One region of the Pseudomonas sp. NPDC087029 genome, then DNA from elsewhere that is predicted to be linked to it. Evidence: predicted binding sites of a transcription regulator. Region 1 holds the regulator's gene; the other holds the start of a gene.
What was found. The regulator FliA, encoded in region 1, starts transcription of late flagellar genes. The targets are predictions, from matches to a motif close to CTAAAGTTTNNNNNNNNNNNGCCGNTAA.
Positions count from the first base shown of each region.

Region 2: the regulator FliA is predicted to act here: its motif matches at 1,254-1,281, upstream of ACIPG5_RS04780 (methyl-accepting chemotaxis protein).

Region 1 is NZ_JBIVAB010000011.1:68,351-71,729, forward strand. It holds gene flhF (flagellar biosynthesis protein FlhF) at 1-617, shown strand, start outside; gene fleN (flagellar synthesis regulator FleN) at 710-1,543, shown strand; gene fliA (RNA polymerase sigma factor FliA) at 1,540-2,280, shown strand; gene ACIPG5_RS17910 (chemotaxis response regulator CheY) at 2,389-2,763, shown strand; gene ACIPG5_RS17915 (protein phosphatase CheZ) at 2,782-3,379, shown strand, end outside.
Region 2 is NZ_JBIVAB010000002.1:300,442-303,820, reverse strand. It holds gene ACIPG5_RS04780 (methyl-accepting chemotaxis protein) at 1-1,188, opposite strand, end outside; gene bamE (outer membrane protein assembly factor BamE) at 1,413-1,667, shown strand; gene ACIPG5_RS04770 (lipocalin family protein) at 1,664-2,236, shown strand; gene ACIPG5_RS04765 (formimidoylglutamate deiminase) at 2,379-3,379, opposite strand, start outside.

The DNA.
Region 1 (3,379 bases):
CCACGTTGGCCAAGCTGGCGGCGCGCTATGTGCTCAAGTACGGCCCGCAGAACCTGGCCCTGGTGAGCATGGACAGCTTTCGCATCGGCGCCCAGGAGCAACTCAAGACCCTGGGCCGCATCCTCAACGTGCCGGTGACCTACGTCGACCCGGGCCAGTCGCTGGCCCAGGCGCTGGAGCCGCTGCTGCGCAAACGTGTGGTGCTGATCGATACCGCCGGCCTGCAGGCCAGCGACCCGGCGCTGCGCATGCAACTGGAAACCCTGGCCGGGCGCGGCATTGCCGCGAAGAATTACCTGGTGCTGGCCACCACCAGCCAGAAGCAGGTGCTCACCGCTGCCTACCACAGCTACAAGCGCTGCGGCCTGGCCGGTTGTATCCTGACCAAACTCGACGAAACGGCGAGCCTCGGCGATGTGCTGAGCCTGGCCATCAGTCATGAACTGCCAGTGGCCTACCTCACCGATGGCCCGCGTATTCCTGATGACCTGCACCTGCCGCGCCCGCACCAGTTGGTGACCCGCGCGGTCAATGTGCAGTTGCAAGACGAGCCCAGCGAAGAGGCCATGGCCGACATGTTCGCTGATCTCTATCACAACCCGCGGCGCGCGGGCTGATGATGAAGCGTATGCAAAATACCTACACCAGGGGGGCGCTGTAATGCCTCTAGTGTGGCTTGGGTCCAAGCGAGACAAGGTAAACAACGAACATGGGTAGCATGCATCCCGTACAGGTGATCGCCGTCACCGGTGGTAAAGGTGGCGTCGGCAAAACGAACGTTTCAGTGAACCTGTCCCTGGCGCTGGCCGAACTCGGCCGCCGGGTCATGCTGCTGGACGCCGATCTGGGCCTGGCCAATGTCGACGTGTTGCTGGGCTTGACCCCCAAGCGCACCCTGGCCGACGTGATCGAAGGGCGCTGCGAACTGCGCGATGTGCTGTTGCAGGGGCCGGGCGGTGTGCGCATCGTGCCGGCGGCCTCGGGCACCCAGAGCATGGTGCACCTGGCGCCGGCCCAGCATGCCGGCCTGATCCAGGCCTTCAGCGAGATCGGCGACAACCTCGACGTGCTGGTGATCGACACCGCTGCAGGTATTGGTGACTCGGTAGTCAGCTTCGTCCGCGCGGCCCAGGAAGTGCTGCTGGTGGTCTGCGACGAGCCGACCTCCATCACCGACGCCTACGCCCTGATCAAGCTGCTCAACCGCGATTACGGGATGAACCGTTTCCGCGTGCTGGCCAACATGGCGCAGAGCCCGCAGGAAGGGCGCAACCTGTTCGCCAAGCTGACCAAGGTCACCGACCGCTTCCTTGACGTTGCCCTGCAGTACGTGGGCGCCGTGCCTTACGACGAGTGCGTGCGCAAGGCGGTGCAGAAGCAGCGCGCAGTGTACGAAGCCTTCCCGCGCTCCAAGTGCGCGCTGGCCTTCAAGGCCATTGCCCAGAAGGTCGACAGCTGGCCGCTGCCGGCGAACCCGCGCGGGCACCTGGAGTTCTTCGTCGAGCGCCTGGTGCAACCCACCAGCGCAGGGCCGGTGCTATGAACGCGAGCGGATTCAAGATGTACAGCAAGGCGTCCAAGGACGCCCAGTACGAATTGATCGAACGCTACGCCCCGTTGGTCAAGCGCATTGCCTACCACCTGCTGGCGCGCCTGCCGGCCAACGTGCAGGTCGAAGACCTGATCCAGGCCGGCATGATCGGCCTGCTGGAAGTTGCCAACAAGTACGACGCCAGCAAGGGTGCGAGCTTCGAAACCTACGCCGGCATCCGCATCCGTGGCGCGATGCTCGACGAGGTGCGCAAGGGCGATTGGGCACCGCGTTCGGTGCACCGCAACACCCGCATGGTCAGCGACGCGATGCGCGCCGTTGAAGCCAGAACCGGCCGTGACGCTAAAGATCATGAAGTTGCTGCCGAACTCCAATTGAGTCTCGATGATTACTACGGGATCTTGAACGATACCCTGGGCAGCCGCCTGTTCAGTTTCGACGACCTGTTGCAGGACGGCGAGCACGAAGGCTTGCACGAGGACGGCGTCAGTGGCCAGGTCGAGCCATCGCGCGACCTGGAGGACGAGCGCTTCCAGGCCGCCCTGACCGATGCCATCGCCAACCTGCCGGAACGCGAGCGGCTGGTGCTGGCGCTGTACTACGACGAAGAGCTGAACCTCAAGGAGATCGGTGAGGTGCTGGGGGTCAGCGAGTCGCGTGTCAGCCAGCTGCACAGCCAGTGCGCCGCGCGCCTGCGCAGCCGTCTGGGAGAGTGGCGGGCACGTTGAGACCGGTATCGTTGCAGTCGTTTTCCATGTTGTACCGAATTGAATGAGTTGCGTGCTCGGTAGGCCGAGCGCGTTTGAGACTGCTTGGAGGTCTACTTGAACAAAGACATGAAAATCCTCATCGTTGACGACTTTTCGACGATGCGGCGAATCATCAAGAATCTGCTGCGTGACCTTGGCTTCACCAACACCGACGAGGCCGACGACGGCACCACGGCGCTGCCGATGCTCGAAAGCGGCCATTACGACTTCCTGGTGACCGACTGGAACATGCCGGGCATGTCCGGCATCGACCTGCTGCGCAAGGTGCGCGCCCATGACCGCCTCAAGGGCATGCCGGTGCTGATGGTGACCGCCGAAGCCAAGCGCGACCAGATCATCGAAGCGGCCCAGGCCGGCGTCAATGGTTACGTGGTCAAGCCGTTCACCGCCCAGGTGCTCAAAGAAAAGATCGAGAAGATCTTCGAACGCGTCAACGGCTGAGTCACGTCAGGGGGCGCCATGGAATCATCACAAACGTCTTTGGGGGAGTTCGAAACGACCCTGAAGAAGCATGCCCAGGAGCTGGTCGAAAGCCTGGAGCGCGGCCGTTTCGGCGAGGCGGTGCAGCTGATCCATCAGCTCAACCAGACTCGCGACCGCGGCCTGTACCAGGAAGTCGGCAAGCTCACCCGCGAGCTGCACAGCGCGATCGTCAGCTTCCAGATCGACCCGCACATGCCGCAGGCCGAGGAAGTCTCGCAGATCACCGACGCCACCGAGCGCCTGTCCTACGTGGTCAAGCTCACCGAAGGCGCCGCCAACCGCACCATGGACCTGGTGGAGGAGAGCACGCCTGTGCTCAACGACCTGGCGGCCGAGGCCCAGGGCCTGAGCCTGGACTGGCAGCGTTTCATGCGCCGCGAAGTGGCCGCGCCGGAATTCCGTGAGCTGGTCAAGCGCGTCGACAGTTTCCTGACGCACAGCGCCGAGGGCAACCGCAAGGTGTCCGGCCACCTCAACGACATTCTCCTGGCCCAGGACTACCAAGACCTGACTGGCCAGGTGATCAAGCGCGTCACCGCGCTGGTGACCGAAGTCGAAAGCAATCTGCTCAAGC
Region 2 (3,379 bases), on a different contig from region 1:
CTGGTTGATGGCCGCGGCCACGCTGCTGGTGCGGCTCGACTGCTGGTCGGCGTTGTGGATCGAGGCGTTCGAGGCGCTCACCACCTGGCTGGCCACCGCGTTGACCTGGCCGGTGGCCGAGGCCACTTCGCGAATCGACTCGTGGATGCGCTCGACGAAGCGGTTGAACGATTGCCCCAGGCTGCCGAATTCATCCTGGGCGTGGATGCTCAGGCGCCGGGTCAGGTCGCCTTCACCCTCGGCGATGTCGTGCATGGCGCGGCCCATCAGGTGCAGCGGCTCCATCAGCACGCGAATCAGCAGGCCGAGCAGGGCGATGATCACCACCACGGCAATCAGCGTGGCGACGATCGCCGAGGTGCGCAGCTCGCCGAGCATGGCAAAGGCGGCGTCCTGGTCGACCACCAGGGCCACGTACCAGTCCGCCGAGGGCACGCCGTCGACGTGGGTGAAGTTGATGAACTGCTTGCGGCCATCGAGCTCGACTTCCTTCAGGCCGCTGCCGATGCGCGGGGTGTCGAGCGGGTACACGTCGGCCAGGCTCTTGAGCGCAAGCTCGGCCTTGGGGTGGATCAGGATCTTGCCCTCGCCGTTGACGATGAAGGCGTGGCCATGGCCCTCGAAGTTCAGCGTGTTGATCAGGTTGCTGATGGTCTGCAGGTCGGTGTCGGCACCACTGACGCCCAGCAGGCGGCCCGCTTGCTGGACCGGCGTGGCCAGGGTGATTACCAGCTTGCCGGCAGACGCCGAAATGTACGGCTCGGTGACGATGGTGCGGGTACCGGCGCTGGCGGCCTTGTACCAGCCGCGAACCCGCGGGTCGTAGTCGGCGGCGCGGTTGCCCAGCGGTACCGATTGCATGCTGCCGTCCTGGCCGCCGAAATAGGTGAGCTGGAAATTGCTGCCATACACCGGCAGCGCCAGGCTGCGGTCGAGGCTGGCCTTGCCGGGGCCATCGATGGCAATTTGCTGGGCCAGCGAGTCGAGCAGCTGGATGCGGCTGTCGAGCCAGTTGCGGATGGTGCCCGCAGTGAGGCCGCCCAACTCCTGCAAGGTGTTTTGCGTATCGCTGCGCAGCGACTGGCGCTGGCGGTAGTCGTTGAACAGCACGAAACAGGTGAAGGCAACGGCCACCACGAGGGCGGCGGCCAGCAGGATCTTGTGGCTGAACTTCAGGTTCTTGGTCATTTTTTTGCGGTCTGCACAAGGCACGTCGGAGGGGAGGCTGCGGCAATTCGCCACAGCCGCTCGCTGTGTCGTCCGCGGCGGCGGAAACATTAATCGTTTGCGCAGGTCCAGCCGACCAACGGCGTAGAACGAAAGGGGGGGTGGCAGGGAACCAGGGGAGGATTTTCCCGTCGAAGGTCACTGCAGGCCACTCGCCTGTTTCCACCTTTCAGGAGTGTTCCTTCATGTCGTTGCGTTCCCTCGCCCTGTTGTCCTTGTGCGTCGTCCTGACTGCGTGCAGCAAGATCAATCAGGAAAACTATTCCAAGCTCAAGGCCGGTATGAACAAGGCCGAGGTCGAGCAACTGCTCGGCACGCCCACCGAGTGCTCCGGCGCGCTGGGCATGAGCAGCTGCACCTGGGGGGACGAGAAGAGCTTCATCAGCGTGCAGTACGCCGCGGACAAGGTACTGATGTATTCCGGGCAGGGCCTCAAATGACCCGTGTGCACCTGCTGCTGGGGTTGTGCCTGGTGATGCTGCTCGGTGGCTGCGCCACCTCGGCCAACGACCCGCTGGTTCCCAAGACCGCGGGCAATGTCGACCTCAAGCGCTACCAGGGCAAATGGTATGAGCTGGCGCGCCTGCCGATGCCGTACCAGAGCGAGTGCGCCCAGTCCGAGGCGCATTACAACCTCAAGCCCGATGGCTCGTATGGCGTGCTCAACCGTTGCCGCACGATGGGTGACGAGTGGCTGCGCGCCGAGGGCCACGCCAACATCCAGGAGCCGGGGCATACCGACAGGCTGTGGGTCGAGTTCGACAACTGGTTCACCCGCCTCGTGCCGGGGCTGACCAAGGGCGAGTACTGGATCCTGTACGTGGACGATCGCTACCGCACCGCCATCGTCGGCAGCCCGGATCGCAAGTACCTGTGGATTCTTTCGCGCACGCCGACCTTGCCGGCCTGGGAGCGCGAGAGCCTGTTGTCCAAGGCGCGGCAGCAGGGGTATGACACCAGCCGGCTGATCTGGCGCACGCCGGACAAGCAGATCGTGCAGATGCATTGAGGTTGCCAGTACTGGCCCCATCGCCGGCAAGCCGGCTCCCACAAAGTGGGCTGCCCACCCATTCAAACCTTGGGGGCAGCCCAGAGAGCAGGCCAGCGCTGCCCTCTTGTGGGAGCCGGCTTGCCGGCGATAGGCGTGGTCGTTAACCCAGCAATTGGCGCAGTACTTCCACAAACGCCCGCGCACTGTCCGCTTCCTGCGCGTGGCGCCCCTGGCGCACCACCCACTGCCCGTTCACCATCACATCGCGCACCTGGCGATCGCCACCGGCGAACAGCCAGCGGTTGAGAATCGCATCGCCCTCGGCCATGGCGATGTACGGGTCCTGCCCATCCAGCACCAGCCAGTCGGCACGCTTGCCCACCGCCAGTTCGCCCAGCGGCTGCCCCAGCGCCTGTGCGCCGCCGCTCAGGGCCGCGTCATACAACGTGCGCCCGACCATCGGCTGGTCTTCGCGGTAGAGCCGGTTGCGGCGCTGGTCGCGCAGGCGTTGGCCATACTCCAGCCAGCGCAGTTCCTCGACCACGCTCAGTGACACATGGCTGTCCGAGCCAATGCCCATGCGCCCGCCTTGGGCCAGGTAGTCCACGGCCGGGAAGATACCGTCGCCCAGGTTGGCCTCTGTGGTCAGGCACAGGCCCGCCACCGCGCCGCTACGCGCCATCGCCGTCACCTCCTGCGGGTCGGCATGGGTGGCATGCACCAGGCACCAGCGCGCATCCACATCGACGTGGTCGTACAGCCACTGCAACGGGCGCTGGCCGCTCCAGGCCAGGCAATCGTCGACTTCCTTCTGCTGCTCGGCGATGTGGATGTGGACCGGGCATTGTCGGTCGCTCGCGCCGAGCACCTCGGCAATCTGCCCCGGGGTTACCGCGCGCAGCGAATGGAAGCACAGGCCCAGCTGCTGCGCCGGTTGCGCGGCCAGCAGTGGGGCCAGCTGCGCTTGCAGGTTCAGGTATTGCTCGGTGGAGTTGATGAAGCGCCGCTGCCCGTCGTTGGGCGCCTGGCCGCCAAAGCCGGCGTGGCTGTACAGCACCGGTAGCAGGGTCAGGCCGATGCCGCAGCTGGCGGCGGCCGCGCTGATGCGGCGCGACAGCTCGGCCGGGTCGGCGTAGGCCTTGCCCGCCTGGTCATGGTGCA